DNA from 4 places in the Proteus sp. Marseille-Q3619 genome. Region 2 is predicted to be linked to each of the others. Evidence: predicted binding sites of a transcription regulator. Region 2 holds the regulator's gene; each other region holds the start of a gene.
What was found. The regulator CRP, encoded in region 2, controls carbon source genes, mostly activating them, when cyclic AMP is high. The targets are predictions, from matches to a motif close to ATGTGANNNNNNTCACAT.
Positions count from the first base shown of each region.

Region 1: the regulator CRP is predicted to act here: its motif matches at 2,035-2,052, upstream of serA (phosphoglycerate dehydrogenase).
Region 3: the regulator CRP is predicted to act here: its motif matches at 1,338-1,355, upstream of msrB (peptide-methionine (R)-S-oxide reductase MsrB).
Region 4: the regulator CRP is predicted to act here: its motif matches at 1,529-1,546, upstream of udp (uridine phosphorylase).

Region 1 is NZ_CBDIMP010000001.1:1,028,414-1,031,849, forward strand. It holds gene ACWPWK_RS04840 (ATP-binding cassette domain-containing protein) at 1-519, shown strand, start outside; gene serA (phosphoglycerate dehydrogenase) at 592-1,842, opposite strand; gene rpiA (ribose-5-phosphate isomerase RpiA) at 2,115-2,771, opposite strand; gene ACWPWK_RS04855 (LysR family transcriptional regulator ArgP) at 2,932-3,436, shown strand, end outside.
Region 2 is NZ_CBDIMP010000001.1:1,900,688-1,904,123, reverse strand. It holds gene ACWPWK_RS08720 (aminodeoxychorismate synthase component II) at 1-155, shown strand, start outside; gene argD (bifunctional acetylornithine/succinyldiaminopimelate transaminase) at 273-1,487, shown strand; gene crp (cAMP-activated global transcriptional regulator CRP) at 1,585-2,217, opposite strand; gene ACWPWK_RS08705 (OsmC family protein) at 2,530-2,937, shown strand; gene ACWPWK_RS08700 (phosphoribulokinase) at 3,027-3,436, opposite strand, start outside.
Region 3 is NZ_CBDIMP010000001.1:429,179-432,614, reverse strand. It holds gene gapA (glyceraldehyde-3-phosphate dehydrogenase) at 134-1,129, opposite strand; gene msrB (peptide-methionine (R)-S-oxide reductase MsrB) at 1,473-1,910, shown strand; gene ACWPWK_RS01970 (YeaC family protein) at 1,992-2,273, shown strand; gene pncA (bifunctional nicotinamidase/pyrazinamidase) at 2,380-3,024, opposite strand; gene ansA (asparaginase) at 3,047-3,436, opposite strand, start outside.
Region 4 is NZ_CBDIMP010000001.1:2,623,782-2,627,217, reverse strand. It holds gene ACWPWK_RS12130 (tyrosine-protein phosphatase) at 1-544, opposite strand, end outside; gene udp (uridine phosphorylase) at 697-1,455, opposite strand; gene ACWPWK_RS12120 (YidB family protein) at 1,931-2,323, shown strand; gene ACWPWK_RS12115 (hypothetical protein) at 2,402-3,229, opposite strand; gene metE (5-methyltetrahydropteroyltriglutamate--homocysteine S-methyltransferase) at 3,398-3,436, opposite strand, start outside.

The DNA.
Region 1 (3,436 bases), 870 kb from region 2:
ATCGCTGATCCTTTATCTCTACGCCAAAGCATGAGTATCGTTTTACAAGAGAGCTTTTTATTTAGTGGCTCTATTTTTGAAAATATTCATTTATCAAAACCGAATGCGAGTGAAGAAGAAATAACAGAAGCGGCTCGACTTGCTGGCGCTTTAGATTTTATTAATCAACTTCCTTTAGGATTTAATACACAAGTAGGAGAAAGAGGCGCTAATTTATCAGGCGGGCAACGCCAGCGTATTGCACTTGCTAGAGCCTTATTAACTAATCCACGTATTCTTATTTTAGATGAAGCAACATCTGCATTAGACTATGAGTCTGAAGCACAAATTTTAGCGAATTTACCTCAAATTTGTAAAAACAGAACCGTAATAAGTATTGCACACCGTCTTAATACATTAGCGCATTCAGATTATATTTATGTAATAGATAAAGGGCAGGTATTAGAAGAAGGCTCTCACTCCCATTTATTAGAAAACCAAGCACTCTATTACCAATTATGGCAGCAACAAATTCAATAAATAAAGATTAAAAGATACAAAAAAGGCTCGATATTTCGAGCCTTCAATATATTACGAATAATTTATTAATAATTAGTAAAGCATACGAGCGCGGATTGTTCCCGGTAATGCTTTGATTTTTTGTAACACTAACTCAGCTTGAGCTTTCGTTTGTGTTGTAATATCGATCACAACATAACCCACGTTACCTGACGTACGTAAATATTGCGCGGCTACGTTGATATTTTCTTCAGTAAACACTTTGTTGATGCTATTCATCATACCTGGGCGGTTTTCATGAATATGCAGTAAACGGTTTACATCGTCGCCGTGGCTTGGCAGTGATACTTCTGGGAAATTAACAGCAGATAATGTAGAGCCGTTATCTGAATATTTCGCTAATTTACCCGCAACTTCATAGCCAATGTTTTCTTGCGCTTCTTGAGTTGAACCACCGATATGTGGTGTTAATATCACATTGTCAAATTTGATAAGTTCAGAAACAAACGGATCGTTAGGATCGTTATTCGCACCCGGCTCTGATGGGAATACGTCAACCGCAGCACCAGATAAATGTTTTGATTCTAACGCTTGAGCCAATGCAGGAATATCAACCACCGTACCACGAGAAGCGTTGACAAGAATTGCTCCCGGCTTCATGCGCTGAATTTCTTCATGTCCAATCATATTCTTGGTTGATGGTGTTTCTGGCACATGTAAGCTGACAATATCACACATATTCAACAGTTCAGAGAGATGACGAATTTGCGTTGCATTACCTAATGGCAGTTTGTTTTCAATATCATAGAAATAAACATCTAAACCCACACTTTCGGCTAAAATACCTAATTGTGTGCCAATGTGACCATAACCAATAATACCCAGTTTTTTACCTCGTGCTTCAAAACAGCCTTTGGCTTGTTTATCCCAAACACCACGATGGGCTTTCGCATTGGCTTCAGGAATACGACGCAATAATAACAGTAATTCGCCAAGCACCATCTCAGCCACGGAACGGGTGTTTGAGAAAGGTGCGTTGAAAACAGGAATACCACGACGGGCAGCAGCCTCTAAATCAACCTGATTGGTACCAATACAAAAGCACCCCACTGCAACTAATTTTTCAGCCGCAGCAAAAATCTCTTCCGTTAAATGAGTGCGGGAACGAAGACCAACAAAACGTGCATCACGGATAGCTTCTTTTAATTCTTCGTCCGATAATGCACCTTTGTGATATTCAATATTGGTATAACCCGCAGCTCTTAAATTTTCTACTGCACTTTGGTGCACACCTTCGAGGAGTAGAAACTTTATTTTTTCTTTTTCCAAAGATACTTTGACCATTTACCCTGCCCTATCGTTATTACATTTAATGAAAAACAAAATCCTGTCTCAACAACATAACAAAAATAGATTTTGTGGCAATACAACCGATTGCTGTGATGACAGAATAAGCGGTAAAGAAAGCGATTTTCTACCGAGTAAAATGATTTTGACTTTGAAAATGGCAGGATTTTAAAGAGAGATATAACTGTCGTGTGATATATATCACTGAATTTGCAGTTTCTAAAATAATTTAAAAAATAGGTAGCCATCGCTACCTATCTTAAAAAGAATTACTTAATGGTTTTCACACCTTCAGAGGTACCCATTAAAACAACATTCGCACCACGGTTAGCAAATAATCCTACGGTTACAACACCTGGAATACTGTTAATTTTGTTTTCCAGTTCAATAGGATTAAGAATAGTTAAGTTATGAACGTCTAAAATAACGTTACCGTTATCCGTTACCACATTTTCACGATATTCAGGTAAACCACCCAGTTTGACCAATTCACGAGCAACATAAGAGCGCGCCATTGGAATGACTTCTACTGGTAGTGGGAATTTACCTAATACGTCGACTTGTTTAGATTCATCAACAATACAGATAAATGTTTTCGCTACACCTGCGATAATTTTTTCACGGGTTAATGCTGCTCCGCCACCTTTGATCATTTGCATGTGATGGTTAATTTCATCAGCACCATCAACATAAATGTCTAAAGAGTCAACTTCATTACAATCAAAAACAGGAATGCCGTAACTTTTTAATTTTGCAGTTGATGCTTCTGAACTTGAAACAGTGCCTTCGATTTGACCTTTCATTGTTGCTAATGCATCAATAAAGTGAGAAGCCGTAGAGCCAGTACCGACACCCACAATCGTGCCTGGTTTTACATATTCAAGCGCCGCCCAACCTACTGCTTTTTTCAATTCATCCTGAGTCATTTAAAAAACCTTATTTATCACGTTAATGGACTAAGAATAGCATATCGCATTCAAAACTAGCACGAGACACATCAAAAACTGAGAAGCAACATTTTAACTCATTACAACGAAAAATATGGCATAGTAAGCAATAGAATATAAAATCGAAGAGAGTCTGTTAATGAAACGCCCTGATTATCGAGCATTGCAAGCCCTTGATGCCGTCATTCGAGAACGTGGCTTTGAAAGAGCCGCGCAAAAGTTATGTATTACACAATCTGCCGTTTCACAGCGTATCAAACAATTAGAAAACTTATTCGGGCAACCGCTATTAGTCAGAACTGTTCCACCTCAACCCACTGAGCAAGGACAAAAATTATTAGCGCTATTGCATCAAGTAGAATTACTTGAAGAACAATGGTTAGGTGATGAAAATAGCGGTTCTACGCCTCTTTTACTCTCTTTGGCGGTGAATGCTGACAGTTTAGCAACATGGTTATTGCCCGCTTTACATCCCGTCTTAACGCAACTGCCTATTCGTCTCAATATTCAAGTGGAAGATGAAACTCGCACTCAAGAACGATTAAGACGAGGCGAAGTCGTTGGTGCAATTAGTATTCAGCCACAAGCACTGCCAAGTTGCCTTGTCGATCAATTAGGCGCTCTCGATTACCTATTCGTTGCTT
Region 2 (3,436 bases):
TTGAAGTGACGGCATGGAGCCAACATGATGGAAATGTTGATGAAATTATGGGAATTCGCCATCGTACTCTGCCAATTGAAGGGGTTCAATTTCACCCAGAAAGTATTTTAAGTGAACAAGGGCATGAGCTATTAAATAATTTCCTTAAATATTAAATGGATAGCATTTAAATAGCGAAATAACGCCTTTTTATACAAAACCACATTTGATTTTTTATTCATATTTAGTGATTATATTTTCATATTGAATATGAATAACGATCAGGTGGGGTAATGACAAAGCAAAGCATCAACCGGGCAACTTACGATCAAGTAATGTTGCCAATTTATTCACCCGCAGAATTTATTCCTGTCAAAGGGATGGGTAGCCGTGTTTGGGATCAGCAGGGAAAATCGTATATTGATTTTGCTGGTGGTATTGCTGTTTTAGCACTGGGGCATGCTCATCCTGCTCTTAATCAAGCCTTGAAAGAACAAAGCGAACAACTTTGGCATGTTAGTAATATTTTTACTAATGAACCAGCATTGCGTTTAGCACAAAAATTAATAGATAACACATTTGCAGAACGTGTCTTTTTTGCCAATTCAGGCGCAGAAGCGAATGAGGCAGCATTTAAGTTGGCTCGCCATTATGCCATCACTCGCCATAGTCCTTATAAAACTAAAATTATTGCTTTTCACCATGCATTCCACGGCAGAACACTGTTTACAGTATCTGTTGGTGGGCAACCTAAATATGCAGATGGTTTTGGCCCTAAGCCTGCAGATATCGTGCATATTCCTTTCAATGATTTAGAGGCGGTTAAAGCTGTTATTGACGACCATACTTGTGCTGTCGTATTGGAACCTGTGCAAGGTGAAGGTGGTGTCACGGCAGCAACACCTGAGTTTATGAGGGGGCTACGTGAATTGTGCGATAAGCATCAAGCTCTGCTTGTTCTTGATGAAGTACAAACAGGTATGGGACGTACAGGCAAGCTTTTCGCCTATATGAACTATGATGTGACACCAGACATTATTACAACTGCAAAAGCGCTAGGAGGTGGTTTTCCACTCAGTGCGATGTTAACAACACATGAAATAGCTTCTGTAATGGGCGTAGGGACTCATGGTACAACTTATGGTGGCAATCCATTAGCTTGTGCAGTGGGTAATGTCGCATTTGATTTAATTAATACACCTGAGGTACTTGAGGGTGTAGAAAAGCGCTATCAATGGATTGTGAATGAACTGGTGGCAATTAATCAAACGTACGATGTCTTTTCGCAAATCCGTGGACAAGGTTTATTGATCGGTGCGCAATTGGCACCACAATATAAAGGTAAAGCCAAAGAGTTACTCAGTCTTGCTGCCAAACATGGCTTAATGATGTTAAACGCAGGAGCAGATGTAATGCGTTTTACACCATCGTTAATTATTACCCAAGAAGAATTACAAGAAGGAATGGTGGCATTAAAAGCGGCTATTGCGGAATTTGTAAAAGGGTAGTGCGGACTAAAAACCCCATCTATAAGGATGGGGTTTATACAGATTGTATCATCAATAGCCCTTTTATTGGGCTATTGTTTGTTCGGGGTGGGGAAACTTAGCGAGTCCCGTAAACGACGATAGTTTTACCGTGTGCTGAGATCAGGTTTTGATCTTCTAGCATTTTGAGAATACGGCCTACAGTTTCGCGTGAACAACCAACGATTTGACCAATTTCCTGACGTGTAATTTTAATTTGCATGCCATCAGGATGCGTCATGGCATCGGGTTGTTTTGCTAAGTTTAGTAAGGTCTGTGCAATACGGCCTGTAACATCAAGGAAAGCAAGGTTACCTACTTTTTCTGATGTTGTTTGTAATCTGTTCGCCATTTGAGCAGAAAGGCGCATCAGAATATCAGGGTTAACCTGAATTAATTGACGGAATTTTTTATAGGAAATTTCTGCTACTTCACAGGCTGTTTTTGCTCTAACCCATGCACTACGTTCTTGATCTTCTTCAAATAATCCAAGTTCACCGATGAAATCCCCCTGATTTAGGTAGGAGAGGATCATTTCTTTTCCTTCTTCATCTTTAATAAGAACAGCCACGGAACCTTTAACAATATAATAAAGTGTTTCCGCTTTCTCACCTTGGTGGATCAGCGTGCTCTTGGATGGATATTTGTGAATATGGCAGTGTGACAAAAACCATTCAAGAGTCGGGTCTGTTTGCGGCTTGCCGAGAACCATTCGCGTTATCCTCTGTACGTTAAATGCAGCCTTTCAAAACGGATAGGTTCCCTTTTGATACAGCGTGCTTAAAAATCCTATCTTTACCTATTAACTTCCTGAGAACACGGTAAGTTAATATGGAGTAGATTATAATAAATGAGAAAATAATGCATTGATCTTAACCACTATCATCAAGCAGATATTGTTTTTAACACAATTAGTGCATTAAGTCTCGTTTTACGCAGTCAGCATAATAAACCTATTTGCTAATTGCTAGTTGAATTATGAGAATGTACTCTTTTAGTTTCTGTCATCTTTAGGGGAAAATAAATGGAAGCGAGAGTTAAGTGGGTAGAAGATTTATCTTTTGTCGGTGAGTCTTCTTCTGGTCATCAAATCATGATGGATGGAAATTCGGGTGATAAAGCACCAAGCCCAATGGAAATGGTATTAATTGCTGCAGGTGGGTGTAGCGCTATTGATGTTGTGAGCATCTTACGTAAAGGTCGTCACCAAGTGACTGATTGTGAAGTGAAATTAACATCAGAAAGACGCGAAGAAGCCCCTCGTCTATTTACTGATATCAATTTACATTTTATTGTTTCAGGTAAAGAATTAACGGATAAAATCGTAGAACGAGCTGTTCAATTATCCGCAGAAAAATATTGTTCTGTTTCTTTAATGCTAGGAAAAGCAGCCAATATTACGCATTCATTTGAAATAAAAGATGCCGACTAATTTTGATATTTTAAAATAAAGTTTAATTCGAAAAATAATATCCCTTAATTAATGGGATATTATTTTTATAGAGATAAATTTTATTTTGGTTAACTTATCTTTTCGCCATTTAATAATTTTTTGACTAATGGCGCCATAATTAATTCCATCGCTAATCCTAATTTCCCGCCCGGTACAACAATAGTATTTATTGTTGACATAAATGAGCCATGCAACATCGCAAGTAAATAGGGAAAATCAATATCGGTTAAGCCTCGAAAACGAATAACAATAAAGCTTTCATCGAGAGTGGGGATTGCTTTGGCAGAAAAAGGGTTTGAAGTATCAACCGTTGGAACTCGTTGGAAGTTAATGTGAGTGCGTGAGAATTGAGGAATAATATAGCTAATATAATCATCCATTGAGCGTACAACCGAATCTCTTACCGCCTCTTGTGAGTGTCCTCTTTCTGTGGTGTCTCGAATAAGCTTTTGTATCCACTCTAGGTTTACGATAGGGA
Region 3 (3,436 bases), 1.5 Mb from region 2:
TGACCTTATGTCACTGACTATTTCAATACAATAAACTGACTGACTATTTCAATACAATAAACTGACTGGCTAGAAAATAAAAGAGCCACCGAAAAGGTGGCTCTAAAAGAAATCGTGACTTTCTAAACTCTAATTATTTAGAGATATGAGAAATCAGATCCAGAACTTTGTTTGAATAACCAACTTCGTTATCGTACCAAGCAACTAATTTAACAAAGTTGTCGTTCAGTGCGATACCTGCTTTAGCATCAAATACTGAAGTCAGAACTTCACCGTTGAAGTCAGTTGAAACAACTGCATCTTCAGTGTAGCCCAGAACGCCTTTCAGTTCGCCTTCAGCTGCTGCTTTGATAGCGTCACAAATTTGAGCATAAGTTGCTGGTTTTTCCAGACGTGCAGTCAGGTCAACAACAGAAACGTTAGGAGTAGGAACACGGAAAGACATACCAGTCAGTTTGCCGTTCAGTTCAGGAATAACTTTACCTACAGCTTTAGCAGCACCAGTTGATGATGGGATGATGTTTTGAGAAGCACCACGACCACCACGCCAGTCTTTTGCAGATGGACCATCAACAGTACGTTGAGTTGCAGTTGTTGCGTGAACAGTAGTCATCAGACCTTCAACGATACCGAAGTTATCATTGATAACTTTAGCTAAAGGCGCTAAGCAGTTAGTCGTACAAGATGCGTTAGAAACGATATCTTGGCCTGCGTATGATTTATGGTTTACGCCCATTACGAACATTGGTGTGTTGTCTTTTGAAGGACCAGTCAGAACAACTTTTTTCGCACCAGCTTGGATGTGTTTACGAGCGGTTTCATCAGTTAAGAACAGACCAGTTGCTTCTGCAACAACGTCAGCACCGACTTCGTTCCATTTCAGATTTGCTGGATCTCTTTCTGAAGTTACGCGGATGGTTTTACCATTAACAACGAGGTGGCCATCTTTTACTTCAACAGTACCGTTGAAACGGCCATGAGTTGAATCGTATTTCAGCATGTATGCCATGTAGTCTGCGTCTAACAGATCGTTAATACCTACGATTTCGATATCTGAACGTTCTTGAGCAGCACGGAAAACGATGCGGCCGATACGACCAAAACCATTAATACCTACTTTGATAGTCATATGTATTCCACCAGCTTTAATTTAGTGAATTAAAAAGTTGCTTCTAAAGTTACCAAAACCGCGCCAATCGTCAAGCGGAATCGTGTCAATAATTGCAAAAAATCAATTAAAAAAACACTTTTCGCTTAAAGATTGGTCGTTTTAGCTAAATGTTACGCTGTGTATTATCGGGATCAACGCCGATAAATGAAGTTACCTTTGCTCCGTTATGTGAAATTCATCACATTTCAAAAACTAAAGATTACTCTTGATGATTTTAGACCATATTTTCCAGATTTGTTGTTAAATCTTTGTTATTATTCACTGTTGTTTTAAAAAGCATTTTTCTGGGCAAGAGGTCGATATGGCAGATAATGAAAAGAAAGTGAATATTTCAAGTAATAACAATCACCTTGATTTATCAACACTCAACGAAATGCAACGTTATGTGACGCAACAGCAAGGCACAGAACCGCCATTTAGTGGTAAATTATTACACAACCGTCAAACAGGGATTTATCACTGTTTATGTTGTTCTGCTCCTTTGTTTTATTCAGATACAAAATTTGATGCAGGATGTGGTTGGCCAAGCTTTTATCAACCTGTTAGTGATAATGCGATTCGCTATATTGATGATTTTTCTCATAATATGAAAAGAACTGAAATACGTTGCCAGCAATGTGATGCACATTTAGGGCATGTTTTTAATGATGGCCCAGCCCCAACAGGGGAGCGTTATTGTGTTAATTCAGCATCTCTTTCATTTACAAATAGTGAAACAGGCGAAAAACAAGCCGGTTAATCTTGTTAAATTAACAAAATAATAACAACTGAAAAAACGATTCAGCCATTTCAAGTGATTATTTAGCTTATGGAGCAATCAATGGAAGTTAATGAACTTATTTCGATGGTAACCCCTGAAATTTATCAGCGTATTTCAACCGCAGTTGAACTAGGTAAATGGCCTGATGGTGTTGCATTGACCGATGAGCAAAAAGAACATTGCATGCAGATTGTTTTATTATGGCAGGCGAAAAATAACCACACACCTGAGCATATGACAGTAGGCACTAATGGACAAATTACCATGAAGAGCAAACAAGAATTAAAAGCTCAGTTTCAATCTGAACGTTTAGCGACGTTAACGCCAATGGATGATGATTAAAACCTGTGTTGAATGGATAGAATAAATATAAAAAGGGGCTATTTATTAACCGAACAGGTTAAAATAGCCTCTTTTTCATTTTATAAAGATAAGGAAAATAACGAACCTATTGATTGTTACGATTAAGCCAATGTGCTGAATCAATTAACGCTGCGCCTTTTGCTCTCATTTCTTCTAATGCTTTTTCGCTATCGTCATCTTGAATATTGACACCGCGACAACCGTCTGTAATGACTGAAACCTGATATCCTAATAATAATGCATCTAGCACTGTGAATTTGACACAGTAATCCGTAGCAATTCCTAAAATATAAAGATGTTTTATATTTAATGTCTGCAAAAGTGTATGCAAACCTGTTTGGTATTCATGGTCGTTATCAAAAAAAGCACTATAACTATCAATAAGGTGATTTTGCCCTTTGTAAATAATATGATTAATCAGTGCTTGGTTTAATTCAGGATGAAATGCAGCGCCATAAGAATTTTGTACACAATGTACTGGCCACCAAACTTGTGGTAATCCATTAAGAGTACCGACCTCTCCCACAACTGTGCCTGAATTTTCAGCAAAGCTAAGATGATCGGCTGGATGCCAGTCTAAACTGGCGATAATAGGATTTTTAGATTGCTTGAAACTATGAATAAGTTGATTGGCTGTTTGTATAACTATGTCGCTTTCATTAACAGCTAATGCACCACCTGTACAAAAATCATTTTGTATATCAACCAATAACAGTGCAGAATTTTTCACCACTTTTACCTTTAGATTAAACTTAGTCGTTATCGTCTAATGTCATTTCACCGCGTAGGTTTTGCTGCATTAGTCGGCAGATTTCAGTGTAATTATATTGTTGGCTAAGGAGATAATGCAGTTTAGTTAATGTTGCTTCAAATGTCATATCAAAGCCACTGATCACTCCAACTTCCGCTAATGCTTGACCTGTTGCATAGCCTTCCATATTCACTCGACCAGAAATACATTGTGTAAGGTTGATAACAACAATACCACGCTCTGTTGCTTCACGTAGGGTAGAAAGTAAAGCAGGGTGTGAGGGTGCATTACCGACACCATAAGAGCGCAATATTAAGGCTTTCACAGGTTGCATCAGGATGTTTTTAACAACTTCATCGGAAAGGCCCGGATAAATTGTGACAACACCGAT
Region 4 (3,436 bases), 720 kb from region 2:
AATAATCTTCCATCACCAAATCTAAAGATGCGCCAAGCGCAAATAACACTAAAGCGGAGCCAACACCTGTTCTGTCTTTACCCACAGCACAATGTTGCACAACTCCCCCTTTCTCTGGTTGCTTTAATAATGTTGCCAGTTGTTTATATGCAGGGTTATTAATAGGAAGTAATTCATACAACTGGAACATAAATGCCTTTGCATCAAACTGTTCGAGGATCTCAGGCGTTAGCTTTTCCAAATTAGCAGAAACTTCTTTCGATAATGGGTTCGCAGGTGCATGGTAATATTGCGCACCTTCCCAGACACGGTCTGGTTTATCAACGATTTCGCCACTATCACGATAATCAATAATTTGAAAAAGATTTTTATCAATAAGAAGGGATTGATCCGTATCCGTCAGCCTATCCAGTGATCCAGAGCGAAATAACATACCTGGTTTGATAATACCACCGTTGCTTAATTTTTTACCTCCTAGATCACGGAAGTTAATTCCACCGGTTAAAGGCAACACTGAAGGGTGTGTCTGCAAAATATCAGTCATATTTATTTTCTCATTGTTTTATTGTAAATAATTCTCAATTACATTATCAAAAATGTAGTTCTATTGACATAGTATATTAAGCTAATGAATTATTGCATAAAAAAAGCCCTTAACACTTACGTATTAAGGGCTTCTATCAGCGATTCGAAATATTATTTCATTAAAATACGAGCCGCTTCAATCACGATACCGAGTGCATTATTTTCAGTTTTCTTCAGTAATTCCGCATCTGGAATTTCTTGTTGAGTACGGTTTACGATAACACCCGCAACCATACCTGCACGTAAACCTTGGCTTGCACACATTGTCAATAATGTTGCAGATTCCATTTCATAGTTCATTACGCCCATTTCTTGCCACTCTTTCATAGAGCCTTTGAAACGGCGGACAACACGACCTGTATAGGTGTCATAACGTTCTTGTCCTGGATAGAATGTATCTGAAGATGCAGTAACACCTACGTGTACAGTTGAGCCATTGTCTTTAGCGGCTTTGTACAGTGCATTCATACATTCAAAATCAGAAACAGCTGGGAATTCCATTGGTGCGAAATGTAAGCTTGCGCCATCTAAACGAACCGCAGCCGTAGTTACAAGAATATCACCTACATTGATATGTTCTTGAATTGCACCTGTTGTACCGATACGCAAGAAAGTACGGATACCTAGCTGTGCTAATTCTTCAACAGCGATAGAAGTAGATGGGCCACCGATACCTGTTGAACAAACAATGACAGCTTTGCCATCAATTTCGCCACGCCATGACGTGTATTCACGTAAAGAAGCCAGATGAACTGGGTTATCCATTAATTTTGCAATTTTTTCAACACGCTTAGGATCACCTGGAACAATTGCTAAAGTGGCACCCTGTAGGTCATTTTTGGTTAAACCTAAGTGAAATACATCAGACATATCGGACTCCTCAATGGGACAAAACCAATGATCATTAAATTAAAAGTTACTGTATCAGTTTTCCAGACTTTTTTAGTGACCAATATCACTTACAAGGCACCAAACAAAGTAACAATTTCATAAAATTGTGATTATCATCACGAAAAATGGCATTTGAAATACATTATCAATATTCGCCTGCATCAATAATTAACTAAAATAAATATTCCTCTCATCAGTATAGATGCGATAAATACATTATCGAATATAAATACCCCAATATATACACTCTAAATAATTCAAGATGTAGCTAGGCGACGAGTGAATGAGTCGCTAGAAGCATACATCAGTATGTGACTAGCGCGAATAAACGAAGTCAACAACGCTACAACTTGAAGTATGACGAGTAGCTTGAAGTACAACGAGCATAGCGCGTACACTACCCGCCCTTAAAATAAACATCTAATGTGACAAACACATCGTCACTGGAGTGAACATGAGCTTATTTAACCAAATTTCGAGCCTACTAGGCGGCGAAAAAATCAATCAATACAAAACCGTCCTTGAGTGGGTTGGATCTCAAGGTGGCATTGAAGGCTTAGTAAAGCAATTTGATACCGCGGGTTTAAGTGAGCTTATTCAATCATGGATAAGTACCAATGCCAATTTACCAATCAGTGCAGAGCAAATCGTCGCTATTTTTTCATCTCCAGTGATTAATGATCTTGCGTCGAAAATTAATTTAAGTGCGACAGAAGCTTCTGAAATGGCCGCGCAATATTTACCTAAATTAATTGATAAAGTCACACCTGATGGCGTTGTACCTAAAGACTTAGATTTAGTCAGTGCGGGAATGGATATTTTAAAAGCGAAGATTTTCGGTGGATAAATAAACAAACTGTTTTAATGCGTTTTCCCTTACATCCCATAAGAGAAAACGCATCACGTTCTTAATAATCAAATTTGATTACAACAAACCTTCTTCAATCAACGCTTCATGAAAACGTTGTTTCTCTTCAGGTGTTGCCTGAATACGTTCTAAAGGTACATCCAAAGCATAAGGGATATTTTGTTGTGGTGAATAAACGGCTAATACGTAGGTATTTCCATTTTGCTCAATCACAATAGGCGGTGTTTTCTTATTCCCTGAATAAGCAATACGAATATCTTTACCCTCTAAATTAAGATGATAAGTTGCAATAAATTGCTTATTACTCACAACCATTTTTGCGGGAATGGCTATTAACTTTAAAGGTTGAGTGCCTACTGATAATAATGCTTTTTTTACTTTACTGATCAGTATTTGACGATAAATAAAAAAGATCACACTAAAACCAAACAAGCCGATAAAAATAATCGTACTAATTAAGCGAAGCCAAATATTATCTATCGCCACATCAACGGTCATTTTACTGAGATCATTTGCATCAGCGACGGGTTCAACTAACACATCTTTAGGGCCTAAATCTAAAAAAGTAAAATTACGCGAAACTTCATTGCCTTTATAACGTAAATCAACACTACAGTTAGTCAGAACAAAGAGTTGAGAGCGACAAGAGCCATTCACCGTAGCATCAACAGGTACTGCATTCTCACTGATTTTATAATCATAAAGAATATTGGGAATTTGATAAGCACTAAATACAGTCATTGCTAACATGAAAATAACTAAGAATAAGGTGCGAAATAATCCACCATCTCCTCTTAGTGGAACTAATTTCAAAGGTCGAGTTGGAAAAGCATCTAATACCTTATCCGAAAGTTTAATGCTAGTTTGCACAATAATTATATCCATAAAATTAAAGAGTTTTCGCAGTATAGCAACGATCAAGAATATCAATAATAAGATTTGCTCTGAGTTTTAATTTACAATTAATCATTGTCTTTTTTAAATAAAAAATTAGCCTGTATTTTTGATATTTATTATCAAAAATAACAGGCTAATCAGGTATTCATTATTTTATTACGCGTTCTGACGCAAATATTTAGCCGCTTCAACCAT